One region of the Streptomyces sp. CG4 genome, then DNA from elsewhere that is predicted to be linked to it. Evidence: riboswitches for the same ligand, from Rfam matches in the RefSeq annotation. Region 1 holds a riboswitch; the other holds the start of a gene.
What was found. A riboswitch is a leader RNA that binds a small molecule or an ion and turns the genes downstream of it on or off. The one in region 1 is predicted to bind cobalamin.
Positions count from the first base shown of each region.

Region 1 (7,719 bases):
GACCGGCCGTAGCCAGGAAGGGCATGCCGCGCGCTCGCACCGCAGCCGCCGGCGTGCGCCGCGGGAACACCGTCCGCGGCCTGCGCACCGGTCCCGCAGATCCTGGAAGGAACCAAGGAGATCATGTACTTCATCGTGGCCCGTGACCTGCCGGAGGCGTTCGGATGACCGGCAGCGGGGAACCCGTCCTGTTCCACACCGCGGGCCGGGCCGCCCACATCACGCTCAACCGGCCCAGAGCCCTCAACGCCCTCACCCACGCCATGGTGCGCCGTATCGACGAGGCACTGACGGCGTGGGAGCACGACCCGGCCGTCGAGACCGTGGTCATCACCGGCGCCGGAGAGCGCGGACTGTGCGCGGGCGGCGACATCCGTGCCATCCACGACGACGCCCGCGCCGGCGACGGCACCCTCTCGGCCGCGTTCTGGCGCGACGAGTACCACCTCAACGCCCGTATCGCCCGCTATACCAAACCGTATGTCGCGCTCATGGACGGCATCGTGATGGGCGGCGGGGTAGGCGTCTCCGCGCACGGCAGCGTCCGCATCGTCACCGAGCGGTCGCGGATCGCGATGCCCGAGACCGGCATCGGCTTCGTCCCCGACGTCGGCGGCACCTATCTGCTCGCCCTCGCCCCGGGCGAACTGGGCACCCACCTCGCGCTGACGGGCGCGCAGATCGGCGCCGGCGACGCCCTGCTGTGCGGCCTCGCCGACCACTACGTACCGTCCGCCGCGCTCCGCTCCCTCGTCGACGACCTCGCCGAGATGCCCCTGCCGGACGTCCTCGCCCGGCACGTACAGCCGCCGCCACAAGGGGAGTTGACGGCAAGGCGCGAGTGGATCGACGGCTGTTACGCCGCCGACTCGGTCGAGGAGATCGTTCAACGGCTGTTCGCCCACGGCGGCCCGGACGCGAAGGAGGCCGCCGATACCCTGCTCGCCAAGTCGCCCACCGCCCTCAAGGTCACCCTGGCCGCAGTGCGCCGCGCCCGGCGTCTCGGCCCGCTGGAACGGGTCCTCGACCAGGAGTACCGCGTCTCCTGCGCCGCCCTGAGCACAGCCGACCTGGTGGAGGGCATCCGCGCCCAGGTCATCGACAAGGACCGCGATCCGCGCTGGTTCCCGAAGACCCTCGCCGAGGTCTCCGACGCCGACGTGGCCCGCTTCTTCGCCCCGCTCGGCGACCGCGAACTGGGGCTCGCCGGGCCCGGCGACGCCCGGGAGGCGGCCTGGTGAGCAGGACCGTCGCGTTCGGTCGACCCGGGCACTTGGACGCCCGCATGGCCGCCGAACCGGCGAGGTCGCGGCGGCCTTCATCGACGAACGACCGCCGGAATTCCGCCACTGCCGACCCACCGGCCCTCTGCCGTCCCGCCTGGTGGGAGAGGAAGATCACGTCGGGCGGAGGCGGTCTTGGCCATGGTCGCGTCACGCGGTACGGTCGGTCCGATATCGACGACGGCGACACGGAAGCCGGTGGGAATCCGGCACGGTCGCGCCACTGTATGCGGGACCCCCAGGGGGCTCGTGAGTCAGACCCGTGGCCGTCGTCCTGTGCACCACCGAGATGGGACGCGAACTCCCAGAGGAGGGTCCTGCCATGGCGCAGACCGTCGCCCAGCCGACAGCCACCACCCCCGTCGTTCCCGCCAAGCTGCCGCTGAAGGCGATCGCTCCCTGGGCGGTGTTCTTCGGCATCCTCATGATGGTCCTGCTCTACTTCGTCGGCGCCGAGCAGGGCGCCACCTCCGTGTTCAGCGGCACGGACGTCCACGAGTGGGTGCACGACGCCCGCCACCTGCTCGGTTTCCCCTGCCACTGACGCGAGGGACCCCGTGCACACATGAAATCCGCAACCGTACGGAACCTTCTCGTACGGGGCATGCTCGCCGGCCTCGCGGCCGGCGTGCTCGCCCTGGTGGTGGCCTATCTCCTCGGTGAGCCGAACGTCGACAAGGCGATCAGCTTCGAGGACGCCCACTCCCACGAGCACGAGATGGCGGTCGTCTCCCGCTCCCTGCAGTCCACCGCCGGCCTCGCCACCGGCGTCCTCGTCTACGGGGTCGCCTTCGGCGGCATCGCCGCGCTCGCGTACTGCTTCGCCCTCGGCCGCGTGGGCCGCTTCAGCCCGCGCGCCACGGCGCTGCTGCTGTCGGGCTGCGCCCTGTTCGCCGTGTACGTGGTGCCGTTCCTGAAGTACCCGGCCAATCCGCCGTCGGTCGGCAGCCCCGACACCATCGGCAAGCGGACCACCCTGTACTTCCTGATGATGCTGCTCAGCGTCCTCCTGGCGATCGCCGCCACCCTCCTGGGCAAGCGGCTCGCGCCGAGCCTGGGCACCTGGTGGGCGACCGTGGTCGCGGTGGCCGCGTTCGCCGTCGTGATCGGCCTGGCCTACCAGTTCCTGCCCGTCGTCAACGAGGTGCCCAAGGACTTCCCGGCGACCCTGCTGTGGCGGTTCCGGCTCTCGGCACTGGCGATCCAGACCGTCATGTGGGGCGGATTCGGCCTTCTCTTCGGCGAGTTGGCCGAGCGGGTGCTGAACCCCAAGCCGGCGGCGGCCAAGAGCGGACGTGCGGTTCCGGCCGCGCACTGACTCCTTCCGGACAACAGAGGGCCCTTCGGAACCTTCCAAGGGCCCTCTGGCGTTCAACGGACACCGATGCACACGGGATTTCACGGGCAGGGCACGGAAGCCGGCCGATCGGGCGCCCACCACCCGGGCGAGGCGCGGAGGAAGCGGATGGCCAGACCTTCACAGCCGCGCCGCATCACCCTCGGCGGCCGGGACGCGGTCGCCCTCACCCTGGAGGAGTACGAGCAACTGGCCGCCAGTCGCCGCCAGATCGGCGGCCAGAGCGCCCGCGTCCGGGTCCTCGCCCAGCAGGCCAAGCGCAACGAACGGCTCCTGCACGACCTGGAGGCGCTCATAGCCACCCCGGGAGAGCCCTGCCCAGGGCAGACCCCAGCGGAGACCTGCCAGGGGCACCCCCACATGGCACCGGCCACGAGCCCCGACGGCGAGCCCGTGGTGGACGCCACCGCGGCCCCCTGCCTGCGCTGCGCCGTGGCGGCACTGCTGCGCCGCCATCGGGGCCCGACAGCCTGAACGGCCCTTCGGCGCTCCCTGGTCGGCCTGAACCCCCGGCCGGCGGCGCCTAGTCGTCCTCCTCCGGTGCGGCCAGCGGACGCCCCAGCCGCAGATTCCACCGCCCGGACCGGCCGCTGAGCTCGGTCACGGTCAGCGGCGGCACATCGAGGCGCCAGAAGACCGAGGCGGACAGGTCGAGGGCGGCGACGACGGCCGCCCGCACCACCTCCGGCTCGACCACGGCGACCGTACGGCCGTCCATGTCCTGGGCGGTGTCCAGCCAGCGCCCGATCCGCTCGCACACGTCCCGCACCGACTCCCCACCGTGTTCCGCCCAGCCGGGATCGGTGAGCCAGCGGCCCACCGCCTCCGGCTCCGCGGCCCCCACCTCCTGCAGGGTGCGGCCCCGCCAGCGGCCCACATCGAGACCGGCCAGCTCCGCTGCCGCCGCGCCGTCGAGGCCGAGTGCCTCGGCCGTCTCCCGGCAGCGCACACTGGCGGAAGTGACCACGCGGGCGGGTGCGGGCAGTGACCCGGCCGCCGCCCGGGCACCGGCCGCGCCGATGTCGTCGACGGAGTCGCCGTCGTAGAAGCGGGCCTGCCGCAGAGATGGGCTCATGGCGGGCGAGACGAAGGTCACGCGGCTGGTCACGCGGCTGCTCCTGGTGTCCGTGTCATCGGTGTCATGGGGTGCGGGACTCGACCGCGTACGGCACATACGGACGCCGGTCCGGGTCGACGGCCGACCGTCCGCCGGCCGGGGGCGGGCCCGCTGGCCGCAGTCGCGACGCTCGCGGATCCGGCAGCCCAGGCCGCCGGCGGTTCGCGGCCCGGGGGTCGTCCAGGGTCACCATGCCCCGCGCGCCGAGTTCGCCGTCGCGCTCGCCCGCGAACTGCGGCACGCGGACCGTCGTTTGGAGATGTCGCCGGCCCGGTCGACCCGCAGGAACGAGAACGGCACGCCCCGTCGCCCGGTGCGCTGCAGGGTGCTCATCCGGTGGTCCAGCAGTGGGCCATGCTCCAGCAGCGCCGGTTGGCCGGCGGTCGGCCGGTCGCCGGACCATGCGCACACCTCCTCGCCTCGCCCGCGAACTTAGCATCCGCGGAATGCGCCGACGGAGGTCGGCGACCCGCGCCGGGCCGAGGAGCAGCTGGAGCAGGCGCCGGCCGGCGGGCGGAAGATCACGGGCTTCGGCCATCGCGTCTACGAGCACAGCGACTCCCGTGTGCCGATCACGCGGGACGCCCTGGACCGCCTGGTCGCCCGCGCCACCGACCCCGAGATCCCCCGTCTCGCCGAGCTGCACGCGGCCCTGCATCACGCCATGCTCGCTCACCCGCAAGGGCGTCCATCCCCACCCCGACTACCCGGCCGGGCTCGCCCGCCACCTGATCGGCTTCGACACCTCGGCCTTCACATCCCTCTTCGCGATGAGTCGCAGCACGGCCGGACCACCCACGTCACCGAACAGCTCGCCCACAACGCGCTGGTCCGGCCCCTCGCCGCCTACGCGGGTCCGGACCAGCGGGCGGCGTGCGCGGCGGCGGGTAGCGGGCCGAGCCCTGGTCGCGCGGGCGGTCTCCGCCCTGTTCCTGCGGGCGGTGGCCTCAGTCCTGGTCGTACGGGTCGTACGGGTGGAAGCCGCGGCCGGTCTTACGGCCCAGCAGTCCCGCCTCGACCATCCGCTGGAGCAGCGGGGGAGGGGCGTAGAGGGGCTCGCGGAACTCGTCGTACAGCGACTCGGCGATGGAGGCGACCGTGTCCAGGCCGATGAGGTCCGCGAGTTTCAGCGGGCCCATGGGGTGGGCGCAGCCCAGCTCCATGCCGGTGTCGATGTCGGCGGCGGTGGCGAAGCCGGACTCCGCCATCCGGATCGCGGACAGCAGATACGGCACGAGTAGCGCGTTGACGACGAAACCCGACCGGTCCCGGCTGTGGATCACCGTCTTGCCCAGTGTGCGGCCCGCGAACTCCTCGGCCGCGGCCACCGTGTCGGCCGACGTGTGCAGCGAGGTCACGACCTCCACCAGCGGCAGCACCGGAACGGGGTTGAAGAAGTGCAGGCCCACGACCCGGTCGGCCCGTCCGGTCGCCCTGCCGAGCCGCATCACCGACAAGGACGAGGTGTTGGTGGCCAGCACGGCCGCCGGATCCTCGACGATCTTGTCGAGTGCCGCGAAGACCTCGGTCTTGGCGTCGGGGCTCTCCACGACGGCCTCCACGACCAGCTGCCGGTCGGCCAGGTCCGTCAGGTCGCCGGTGAAGACGAGCCGGGCGAGCGCGTCCTGTGCGGCGCTCTCGGGCAGCTTCCCGCGTCGCACGGCGCGGTCGAGCGAGCCCGCCACCCGTTCCCGCGCGGCACGGGCCGCGGCCGCGTCCACCTCGCACACCACCGTGTCCAGACCGGCCCGCGCACACACCTCGGCGATCCCGGCGCCCATCTGGCCGCCACCGACCACGCCCACCCTTCGGATACGCCCGCTCATGACCCCTCCTTCGCGTGCCGCACGAGATGACGGGAGTAGGCGTCCGGTGTGAAGAACAGTGGCAACTCCCCGGACAGCGCGGTGCGTTCGAACAGCGCCCGCGCCTCCTCCACCGGCGCCCAGGGATACTCGGCGCCGAGCTTCGCGGTCTCCTCGTCGAGCAGCCGCAGGACCGTCTCCCGGTCGATCACCCGGTGCCGCAGCCACTGCCAGACCTGCACCCGGGCGAACTCGGCGGTGGCCGCGTCCGCCATGAGGCCGTGGAGGGCGACCGCGCCCTGCCCGCGCAGCCAGGCGGCGAAGTAGCGCAGCGCGACAGCGATGTTGGTGCGCACGCCGTCCGGGGTCGGCGGGCCGCTGAGCCGGCGCACGGACAGCAGGTCACCGGCCGTCACCGCCACGTCGTCCCGCGTCCGGTCGAGCTGGTGCGGCCGGTCGCCGAGGACGCCGTCGAACACCGCACGGCACACCGGGACGAGCCCCGGGTGGGCCACCCACGAGCCGTCGAACCCGTCCTCCGCCTCCCGCTCCTTGTCCAGCCGCACCGTGGCCGCCGCGGCCTCATGGGCGTCCGGGTCCTCGCCGGGCACCTGCGCGGCCATCCCGCCGATCGCATGGGCGCCGCGCCGGTGGCAGGTGCGCACGAGCAGTGCGGTGTACGCCCGCATGAAGGGCGCGGTCATCGTGACCTTGGCACGGTCGGGGAGCAGGCAGTCGGTGCGGTGGCCGAAGGTCTTGATCAGGCTGAACAGATAGTCCCAGCGGCCCGCGCTGAGGCCGGAGCTGTGCTCGCGCAGCTCGTGCAGGATCTCCTCCATCTCGAACGCGGCCGTGATCGTCTCGATGAGCACGGTGGCGCGGACGGTGCCCCGGGGGATGCCGAGCAACTCCTGGGCGAGGACGAAGATGTCGTTCCACAGCCGGGCCTCGTACCGGTTCTCCAGCTTCGGCAGACAGAAGTACGGGCCGTACCCGGCGTCGATCTGCCGCTGGGCGCAGCGGAAGAAGTACAGACCGAAGTCGACGAGCGCGGCGGGCACCGGCCGGCCGTCGTACTCCAGATGCTCCTCGTCCAGATGCCAGCCGCGCGGTCGTACGACGATGGTGGCGAGCTGCTCCCCGAGCCGGTACTCCTTGCCGTCCCCGGCGGTGAAGTCGATCCGCCGCTCGACGGCGTCCAGCAGGTTCAGCTGGCCACCGATGATGTTCTCCCAGGTGGGAGCGGTCGCATCCGCGAAGTCGGCTATCCACACCCGGGCGCCGGAGTTGAGTGCGTTCACCGTCGTACGGCGCTCCGGCGGGCCGGTGATCTCGACCCGCCGGTCGGTCAGACCGGGCGCGGGCGGCGCGACGCGCCAGCTCGGGTCGGCACGGACGGCGGAGGTGACCAAGGGGAAGTCGAGCAGGGACCCGGCGGCCAGGCGCAGGGCCTGTCGGCGGCGTTCCCTCATCAGGTCCTGGCGGCGTGTGCCGAAGGCCGCGATCAGACGACCGACGAAGTCCAGGGCGGCGGGGGTGAGGATCTCGTCGTGGCGGTGGCCGGGTGCGGCGAGGACGCGGACATGGTGGGTCAGTGCGGTGGTGGACATCGGGTTCTCCTGCGGGAGGAAGGGGAGCGGGGGCCGTGGGCCCCCGCTCGGCCGGGCTGCCTAGTGGAACTGCTCCTTCTCCGTGGACCCGGCCAACGCGGTGGTCGAAGAGGCGGGGTTCACGGCCGTGGACACCAGGTCGAAGTAGCCGGTGCCGACCTCGCGCTGATGCCTGACCGCCGTGAAGCCGTCGGCCTGCGCCGCGAACTCCCGCTCCTGCAGGCCGACATACGCGGTCATGCCGTGCTCGGCGTAACCACGCGCGAGGTCGAACATGCCGTGGTTCAGGGAGTGGAACCCGGCCAGCGTGATGAACTGGAAGCGGTAGCCCATCGCGGCCAACTCCCGCTGGAACTTGGCGATCTGGTCGTCGTCCAGCGCCGCCTTCCAGTTGAAGGACGGCGAGCAGTTGTAGGCGAGCATCCGGTCCGGGTACCGGGCGTGGATCGCCTCGGCGAACTCGCGGGCCTGCGCGAGATCGGGCGTACCCGTCTCGACCCAGATCAGGTCGGCGTACGGGGCGTAGGCCAGCCCGCGGGCGATCACG
Region 1 is NZ_CP163525.1:1,309,472-1,317,190, reverse strand. Features, by position in the region: gene AB5L52_RS06055 ((2Fe-2S) ferredoxin domain-containing protein) at 1-12, shown strand, start outside; gene AB5L52_RS06050 (enoyl-CoA hydratase/isomerase family protein) at 165-1,241, shown strand; cobalamin riboswitch at 1,431-1,569, shown strand; gene AB5L52_RS06045 (CbtB-domain containing protein) at 1,606-1,827, shown strand; gene AB5L52_RS06040 (CbtA family protein) at 1,849-2,601, shown strand; gene AB5L52_RS06035 (hypothetical protein) at 2,749-3,114, shown strand; gene AB5L52_RS06030 (histidine phosphatase family protein) at 3,164-3,748, opposite strand; partial or broken gene AB5L52_RS06025 (short-chain fatty acyl-CoA regulator family protein) at 3,780-4,096, opposite strand; partial or broken gene AB5L52_RS06020 (citrate/2-methylcitrate synthase) at 4,215-4,625, shown strand; gene AB5L52_RS06015 (3-hydroxybutyryl-CoA dehydrogenase) at 4,705-5,583, opposite strand; gene aceB (malate synthase A) at 5,580-7,172, opposite strand; gene aceA (isocitrate lyase) at 7,233-7,719, opposite strand, start outside.

Region 2 (7,719 bases), 4.2 Mb from region 1:
CGTCCTCGGCCGCGGCACCAACAGCCTGCCCGTCGGCTACGACCGACGCCTCTGACACCGACGTAACGCTGACCGTGTCCGGCCACACCGGCCGGACCGGTCTCGGCTGACCCAAACCCGCTGACCACTGGCGCCTGGCGTGCATTCCCGCCACGGCGCCATGTCGACATGCCCTCGTATTCCAGGAGGAACGACATGCCCCTGACGATCCCGTCAGATGCCCTCCCCACCCGCATCGGCACCGAGATCCTCAACCTGCTCCTGCCGCATCACCGCACAACCGATCGCGCTCCCGTTCCCGCCCCAGCGGAAGCGTTCCACCATCAGCTGCGCCGCATCGCCGACTTCGTCCACCAGGGCGCCCCGGTCGTCTTCACCCTGCCCGGCTTCCCCTGCAAGTCACCCAACCCCGCCAAGGTCCTCGGTCACCTCCCCGACCAGGGCGAACGCCTCTCCCTGACGTTCCTGAACACCCTGTGCACCGAGATCGAGCGGATCTATCCGCCCGGGGCACGCGTGATCATCTGCTCCGACGGCCACGTCTTCGGCGACCTCATCCACGTCCCCGACCACCACATCGACGCGTACGCCGACGACCTTCGAATACAGATAGCCCAACTGGGCCTGGACAGACTGTCCGTCTTCGACCTCCGCAACATCCTCGGCGACCTCCCGCACGACATGAAACGCGCCCGAGTCCACGACCGGTACGCCCCTGCCCTGGACGCTCTGCGTGCCGAGGCCCGTACCGACGACCAGACCCTCGCCCTCTACCGGGGCATCACGCGCTTCCTCGTCGAGGACACCGCCGACTGGACCGGCACCCGCTCCGCCCTCCAGCGCAGCTGCCGGCAACGCGCCTACGGAGTCATCCAGCGCAGCCGCGCCTGGGGCGACCTGATCGCCGAACACCACGCCCACGCCGTACGCCTCTCGATCCACCCGCAACCCGTCGGCGGCCCGAAATTCGGCATCCGCCTCCTCGATGCCCCCGACGCCTGGACCACCCCCTGGCACTCCGCCGCACTCCACCGCGCCGACGGCACCTGGACGCTCATGCCCCGAGCGGCGGCGGCTCGGCTGGGCCATCTGATCCAACAGGACGGCAGGCCCAGCCACTTCGTGCACAACTGATCAGGCCGGGGTCACGGCGACAGCCACTGTGCCGTCAGCCGGTGTCCGCGGCGCGGGTGCTCCAGCGCTCCTCGACCTTGGCCAGACGCCAGTAGGCGACGGCCACGGCCCAGACGACCACGAACAGGCCGGCGATCACGTAGCCGACGTTGTCCAGGTCCAGGCCCGCGATCCAGCCGGATACGTCATCGCTCAGGCCCAGCTTGTCGTGCAGCACGCCGACCAGCTCGATCGTGCCGACGAAGAAGGCCACCGCGATGGACAGGCCGGTGATCGTGAGGTTGTAGAACACCTTGCGCACCGGGTTGGAGAACGCCCATTGGTAGGCGAAGTTCATGAAGGTGCCGTCGAGGGTGTCGAACAGGCTCATACCCGCCGCGAAGAGGAGGGGCAGGCACAGAACCGCGTACCAGGGCAGGCCGGCGGCGGCGCCGTTGCCGGCCAGGGCGAGGAGCAGAACCTCGGTCGAGGTGTCGAAGCCGATGCCGAAGAGGAAGCCGAGCGGGAACATCTGCCCCGGTCGGCGGATCGACTTGGTGAACCGGCCCAGGAGGCGGTTCATGAAGCCGCGCGAGTCCAGGTGCGCTTCCAGCTCCGCCTCGTCGTAACGTCCGGCGCGCATGGCCTTGAAGACGCGCATGATGCCGAACAGCGCGACGAGGTTGAGGGCGGCGATGAGGTACAGGAAGCTGCCGGAGACCGTGGTGCCGACGGTGCCGAGGACTTGATGGGTTCGGGAGCTGTCGTTCATCAGGGTGCCGGCGAGCTTGGCGCCCCCGGCGACCAGCGCGGCCATGACGACCACCACGCTGGAGTGCCCGAGCGCGAACCAGAAGCCCACCGACACGGGCCGCTTGCCGTCGGCCATGAGCTTGCGGGTGGTGTTGTCGATCGCGGCGATGTGGTCCGCGTCGAAGGCATGCCGCATGCCGAGGGTGTAGGCGGTGATGCCCAGCCCCACGCCGAACGCCTTGGTGCCGACCTCGTAGTGGTGCGGGACCACGAGCAGGAAGAGGATCCCGAAGGCGACCACGTGCAGAGCGACGATCACGGCCAGCAGGCCGACGGTTCGGACGGTGTCCTCGCGGCGCCAGCGGAAGGAAGGGGCGGCATCGGTTTCGGGCACGCCTTCGGACAGGGTCATACGGTCACGCTCCAGCACCTCGTGGATCAGCTTCGTGCTGCCGTGGCCGGTCTCCTGGCTGACGGGTCACCGCGCCCGCCCCTGCCTTCCCGGCCGCGAGGCCAGTGGCAATGCATGGGGCGGGAACTCCCCGATCACAGTGGCGAGGGCCGCTCCGGACTGAGCCCCTGGGGGCTGTCACCGGTCTTCCCGAACACCACGGCCTGCTCAGCCTAGAAGGCGGCCAGTGTCAGCTGCAAGGCTGCATATCTGAGCAGGTATAGAGGGGTATGGAGGGTGAAACGTGGGCTGCGATGATGCCCCCATGCATCTCGTCCCCGCGGAACGTGCCGGGCAGCGCACCATCGACGGCCATCGAGTCTGCGACGCCATCGCCGCCGTCGGCGAGCCCGAGCACGTACGCGCCTGGGCCGACCGCTTCTCCCTGCTCTCCGATCCCCGACGCCTGTCCCTGCTGCTCGCCCTTCACGAGGCCGGCCCCATCGCCGTGTCCGACCTCGCCGTCGCCACCGGGATGCGGGACACCGCCGTCTCCCAGGCCCTGCGCCTCCTGCGCACGGCAGGCATCGTCGAGGGCGAGAAGGACGGCCGGATCGTGCGCTACCGACTCGTCGACGGACCGGTTTCCGCGCTGCTGCGACACTGCGCATCCGAGCCTGGAGGGCACGTTCCCGCAATCCCCTGACCGGGCACTGGATCGAGGTGGTGCTGCGCGAGGGGCTCTCAGCCGAAGGCGAGTCCACGGAAAGCGTTGCGGACGTCGGTCAGGAGGCCGCGGTCGCGGGTGCAGTAGAACTTGTTGGTCAGGAGAGTGGTGCTTGAACTGCCTCTTCCTCACGCAGAAAGCTCTCAGGGCCTACTCGTATGCCCAGGCTCGTCCGGTCTGCCGGTAGCCCTCCACGGGGATCGGGTCGACGCCGGTTCGCATGCGGGCGGTGTACAGCAGGCCGTCGAGGTGGTCGATTTCGTGGTGGATGAGGCGGGCGAGGCCGCGTTCGTACACGGTGGTCGTGGTATCACCGCTCAGGGTGGTGGCGTTCACCGTGATCTTCAGCGGTCGGGGGACGAGGCCGCGGACGCGAAGAAGCTGAGGCAGCCCTCGTACTGCTCGTCCGTCTCCTCGGAACGGTTGGTGATCCGGGGGTTGAGCAGGATGACGGCCGGGGCGTCGTCGGCCGGCATGACGACTGCGGCGGCGCGCGCGATGCCGATCTGCGGGGCGGCGATGCCCATGCCCTTGGCGAAGGGGTGGACCTGACCGATGCGCTCGATGGCGGCGAAGAGTTCGTCCACGATGCGTTCGGCCTCGTCGCGCTCGGCGGGCAGGTCGAAGGCGCGGGCCGGTTCGGCGAGGATGCCGGCCCCGTGCTGGACGACGCCGAGGTCTCGCATGCGTTGGCTGGGCCGCACGTCAGTCACCTGAACTCCCTTGATCTGCTTCGCCTTCGGGCCGCGCCCGGAACCGCCATTCCAGACGGTACCGAGCGTGCAGGGCGGGTGCGGTGGTGATCCATGTGAATTGCCGTAGTCCGGCGGCGAAGGCCAAGCTGGAGAAGGCGGAGAAGAAGGCCCGCAGGGCCGCCGAGGAGGTGGCTGCCCTGGAGGAAGATGCCGCGTGATGTGTGCCTGATCCGTGTCGGGAGCCGTAGTCGCAGGGGCCGCGCCGTCGTGTGTGAACGATGGCGCGGCCCCTGCGGTTTCTCCGGGGGTCTGTCCGATGGGCCGGTGATCGGCGCTGGAAACGGTGGCGCTCACGGTTGCCTCGGTCATGGTTTCAGTCACCGAAATCACATGACCGGGCTGCCCCGGGGAGCCTCCTAGGCGCCGAACCATCCAGCCCGGCCTACAGGATCGTCAACGTCGTCACCCCGGTCGCGCCAGTCACGCCGCCCGCTAGGCAATGCAGCGCGCTCGGTTGGGGCACCGGGATGACCTGGAGCAGCTTTCGGCCGTGGAAGGGGCCGTGGGTGACGGTGCCGGTGACTGGGGTGACCACTTGGCCGGCCACAGCCGTGCTGCTGCCGCTGATGTCGGCGGTGCTGGAGTCGCCCGTGTTCCAGACATAGGTCCGGCGGGCCCGGAAGCCTTCGAGCAGGTTGTTGCAGCCCGTGGAGAGCGTGAACTCCTCGTGATAGCTGCCGCTGCGCACCGCGCCGTTGCCCCCGGCACAAGAGGCGAAGCGCCCGTCGATCGTGACGTGGACGGGTCGCGCCTGGAGGGTGAGTCCCGGGGAGTAGCTGATGGACTCGGTTCCCTCACACTGCAGCAGCCCTGAGCCTTGGGGGTGGGCGGACGCCGGCACCACGGGCGCGGCCACGCTGAACACCACGGTGGCCGCCAGAGCGATTGCACGCGACCACTTCTCACCCGCCGTCACGGAGGATCTCTTCACATTGAGGACCATGGGGCACACCGTGCCCCGCTTGCACAGTCCGGAGACCGGCGCACGGGAGCATTCGACGGGTTCGCGTACCGGGGAAGTGCGCACGACGCGCTTCGCGCGCGCCTACCCGCACCGATCGTCTCGCGCATAGTCTCGTGCCGCCCCTTGACCGCCTTCCGCAGGGTCCTGGGCCGGAGTGAGCTGGAGAGAGATTGCACACCCTGGAGAGCGCCACGCTGGCAGTGCCGGGGGCGCGGCTGTACTTCGAAGTGCGCGGCACCGGACCGCTGTTGCTGCTCATCCCGGGTGGCGCCTCCGACGCCGAGGTCTTCCGCGACCTGGCCGACGAGCTCGCGGCTTGCCACCGCGTGGTCACCTACGACCCACGCGGCATCTCCCGCAGCCGCCTGGACGGGCCGCCGCCCGAACCATGGCTCGACATCCAGACCGACGACGCCGCACGGCTGCTCGACCACCTCGCCCGCAACGGTGAGACTCTGCAGGTGTTCGGCAGTTGCGCCGGCGGGCTCATCGCCCTGGAACTCATGGTCCGCGATCCGGAACGGGTCCGGCTGGCCGTCGTCCACGAGCCTCCCGCCGTGGGGCTGTTGCCGGACGCGGCACGGCACGCCGCCTTCTTCGACGAGGTGTACACGACGTTTTGCCGGGAAGGCGTCCCAGCGGCCTTGGACGGGTTCCGGGCCCTCTTCGGCGGCAGGCCCGCCCCGAAGCTCCGCGAAGCGGCCGACAACAGCGAGTTCTTCCTCTCCCACGTGATGCTGCCCTCCTCCCGCTGCGTGCCCGACCTCACCGCGCTGGCGGCCGTGGCGGACCGCATCGTCATGGCCGGCGGCCGGGAGTCGCGCACCTACGACGTGCACCAGCCGGCGGCCTTCCTCGCACAGCATCTCGGCCGGGAACTGGTCGAGTTCCCCGGCGGGCACGTCGGCTACGCCAAACACCCCGCCACGTTCGCGCGGCAACTCGCGGGGATTCTGGCTGCACCACGGCCCGCGGCCTGCTGACGCGCCGTGCGCATCCTGATGGGAGCCCAGAACTGCGGCTTCGGCCCGGCTTCCGTGCTCGTCGCCGTCTCCCGGCTGCTCCGCGGACACGAGCGAGTATTCGTGGGAGACAGCGTTGCGGCAGCGTTCGCCCGCCGCAACGCCAGCGCCTTCGATGCCGTCCACGAGCTCAGCGAACCGTCCGGGAACGGATCCGTACTCCTGGACCGTCTGCTCGCCGACAGCGACCACGTCGTCTCCGCCATGGACGCCGACCTCGTCCTGCGCGCGGTCGTAGCAGGCCGGCCTGTGGTCCTGGTGGACTGCCTGTTCAGTTTCTGGCAGCACCGCACCCCCCTGACACGGATCCACGAGCTGTGCGTGACCGTTCCCCGCACCTCCTTCCCCGCGGCGAGCCGTCACCTGTCCCGCCTCTCGCCGCACGAACGCGTCCTCGCCGCCCACCTGCTGGCCGACCACAGCGTGGTCCAGAACTTCCCCGGCGTTTCCCGGCGCATGGCCGAGTTCACCGACGCCGGCACGGGCCGCACGATGCTGCTGACCGGCCCACTGGTCGACCTGGACGGCCTGGCGAAAGCGCCAGCAGGTGAACGGGCGGCCGGCGGACCGGACTACGACCTGCTGATCAACACCGGCGGTTTCAAGAACTTCCTCCTCGACTTCGAGGTCAACAACGACTACCTCCGGCTCATCGACCGCTGGATCCCGGATCTGCTCACCGACTGGCCCCGGTTCACCCGCGTCCTGGTCTGCGGAGGCCCGTACGCCGGACACCGTGCCGGCAGCCACCAGACCTCCGCACGACGTGTCGACCGCCGCTTCGTCCCTCAGCGCGAACTGCTGCGGCAGGTGGCGAGAACACCGCACTCTCTGCTGGCTCCCGGCCTGTCGGCGCTCCACGAGACCACGCTCCTGGGCCAGTTGCCTCTGGCACTCCCCGACCAGCACTACGCGCACACGTTCACCATCCGCAACCTCGCGGACACTCTCTTCGGACGCCTGGCGGCCCGGTTCGCCGATGTCCTGCCCGGCCACGCATTGCCCGAGGACGACTACTCCGGCACCCAGGCCCTCGTGGCCGTCGCCGGCAAGATCCTGGAGAACGACGACCTGTACGCGCGGTTCCGCAGCACCTTCAACGAACGTATCGAGCAGTACCTCTTCCTCCCACCAGAACAGCGGCGCGCAGGAGTGGCGGAACTGCGCCACCTCCTTGACGGTCCTCCCGCACCCTCCGTGATCGCCTCGCTCCTTACGGCCCAGTGACCGGGGCGACAGCATCCACATACCAATCCCCGGGTGGTCCCCGGCGAGAGAGGGAACGCGGACGCGTTCCCTCTCCGACGCGGCGCGTAGAGCGGCTCGCCCTGCCCTCAGCGAGCTTCGCGCCGGGCCCGATCCAGGGCCTCGGCAGCAGCATCCGCGGCGAGCTGCCTGATCTCCTGCGGCGGCTCTCGCTCGTCGAGGACGAACAACCGGCTGCCGGTCGGGTGTGTGGTCGTCTTCCAGCCGAGACGGCGCCCCGCCGCCCGAGCGGCCCGCCGGACGTCCTTGAGTTCACCCATCTCTGCGAGATCGTCGCCGCTCAGGACCAGCTGCCCGTAGTGGCCCTCGTACTCCGGCTTCAGAGCGGCCCGCATCAGCGACTCAAGACGCTCGACCAGGTTCTCGTACCGGCGCCGGGCCAGCTCACCCTTGACGGGCATCCTGCACAGCTCCCCACCATCCGCGCGCACGGCATGTGTGCCATATGTGTGCTGCAAGCGCAGGGCCCCTCCCGTCCGCTGGACGGAAGGGGCCCTGACCTGGTGTTTCTCTGTGCCCCCGGCAGGATTCGAACCTGCGACACCCGCTTTAGGAGTGGGATCGAATCCTTGCCGGGGAGTGTTCGACGATGCCGCGCGGTGCTGTTCTACCTGATCAGCGCCACGCGGCATCGTGACCGATCCCGCTCATGACACCCTGTGCCGGACCATCCGCTCACGCATCGCTCACGCAGAGGAGGCTGCTGACCAGTGCGTTCGCTCCGTCTA
Region 2 is NZ_CP163525.1:5,556,693-5,564,411, forward strand. Features, by position in the region: gene AB5L52_RS25370 (cytochrome P450) at 1-55, shown strand, start outside; gene AB5L52_RS25375 (L-tyrosine/L-tryptophan isonitrile synthase family protein) at 196-1,134, shown strand; gene AB5L52_RS25380 (HoxN/HupN/NixA family nickel/cobalt transporter) at 1,169-2,278, opposite strand; cobalamin riboswitch at 2,305-2,494, opposite strand; gene AB5L52_RS25385 (ArsR/SmtB family transcription factor) at 2,583-2,963, shown strand; gene AB5L52_RS25390 (peptide deformylase) at 3,135-3,320, opposite strand; gene AB5L52_RS25395 (peptide deformylase) at 3,329-3,697, opposite strand; gene AB5L52_RS25400 (hypothetical protein) at 4,122-4,655, opposite strand; gene AB5L52_RS25405 (alpha/beta fold hydrolase) at 4,874-5,686, shown strand; gene AB5L52_RS25410 (hypothetical protein) at 5,693-6,952, shown strand; gene AB5L52_RS25415 (hypothetical protein) at 7,060-7,392, opposite strand.
Region 2: another riboswitch for cobalamin. It lies ahead of AB5L52_RS25380 (HoxN/HupN/NixA family nickel/cobalt transporter); the one in region 1 lies ahead of AB5L52_RS06045 (CbtB-domain containing protein).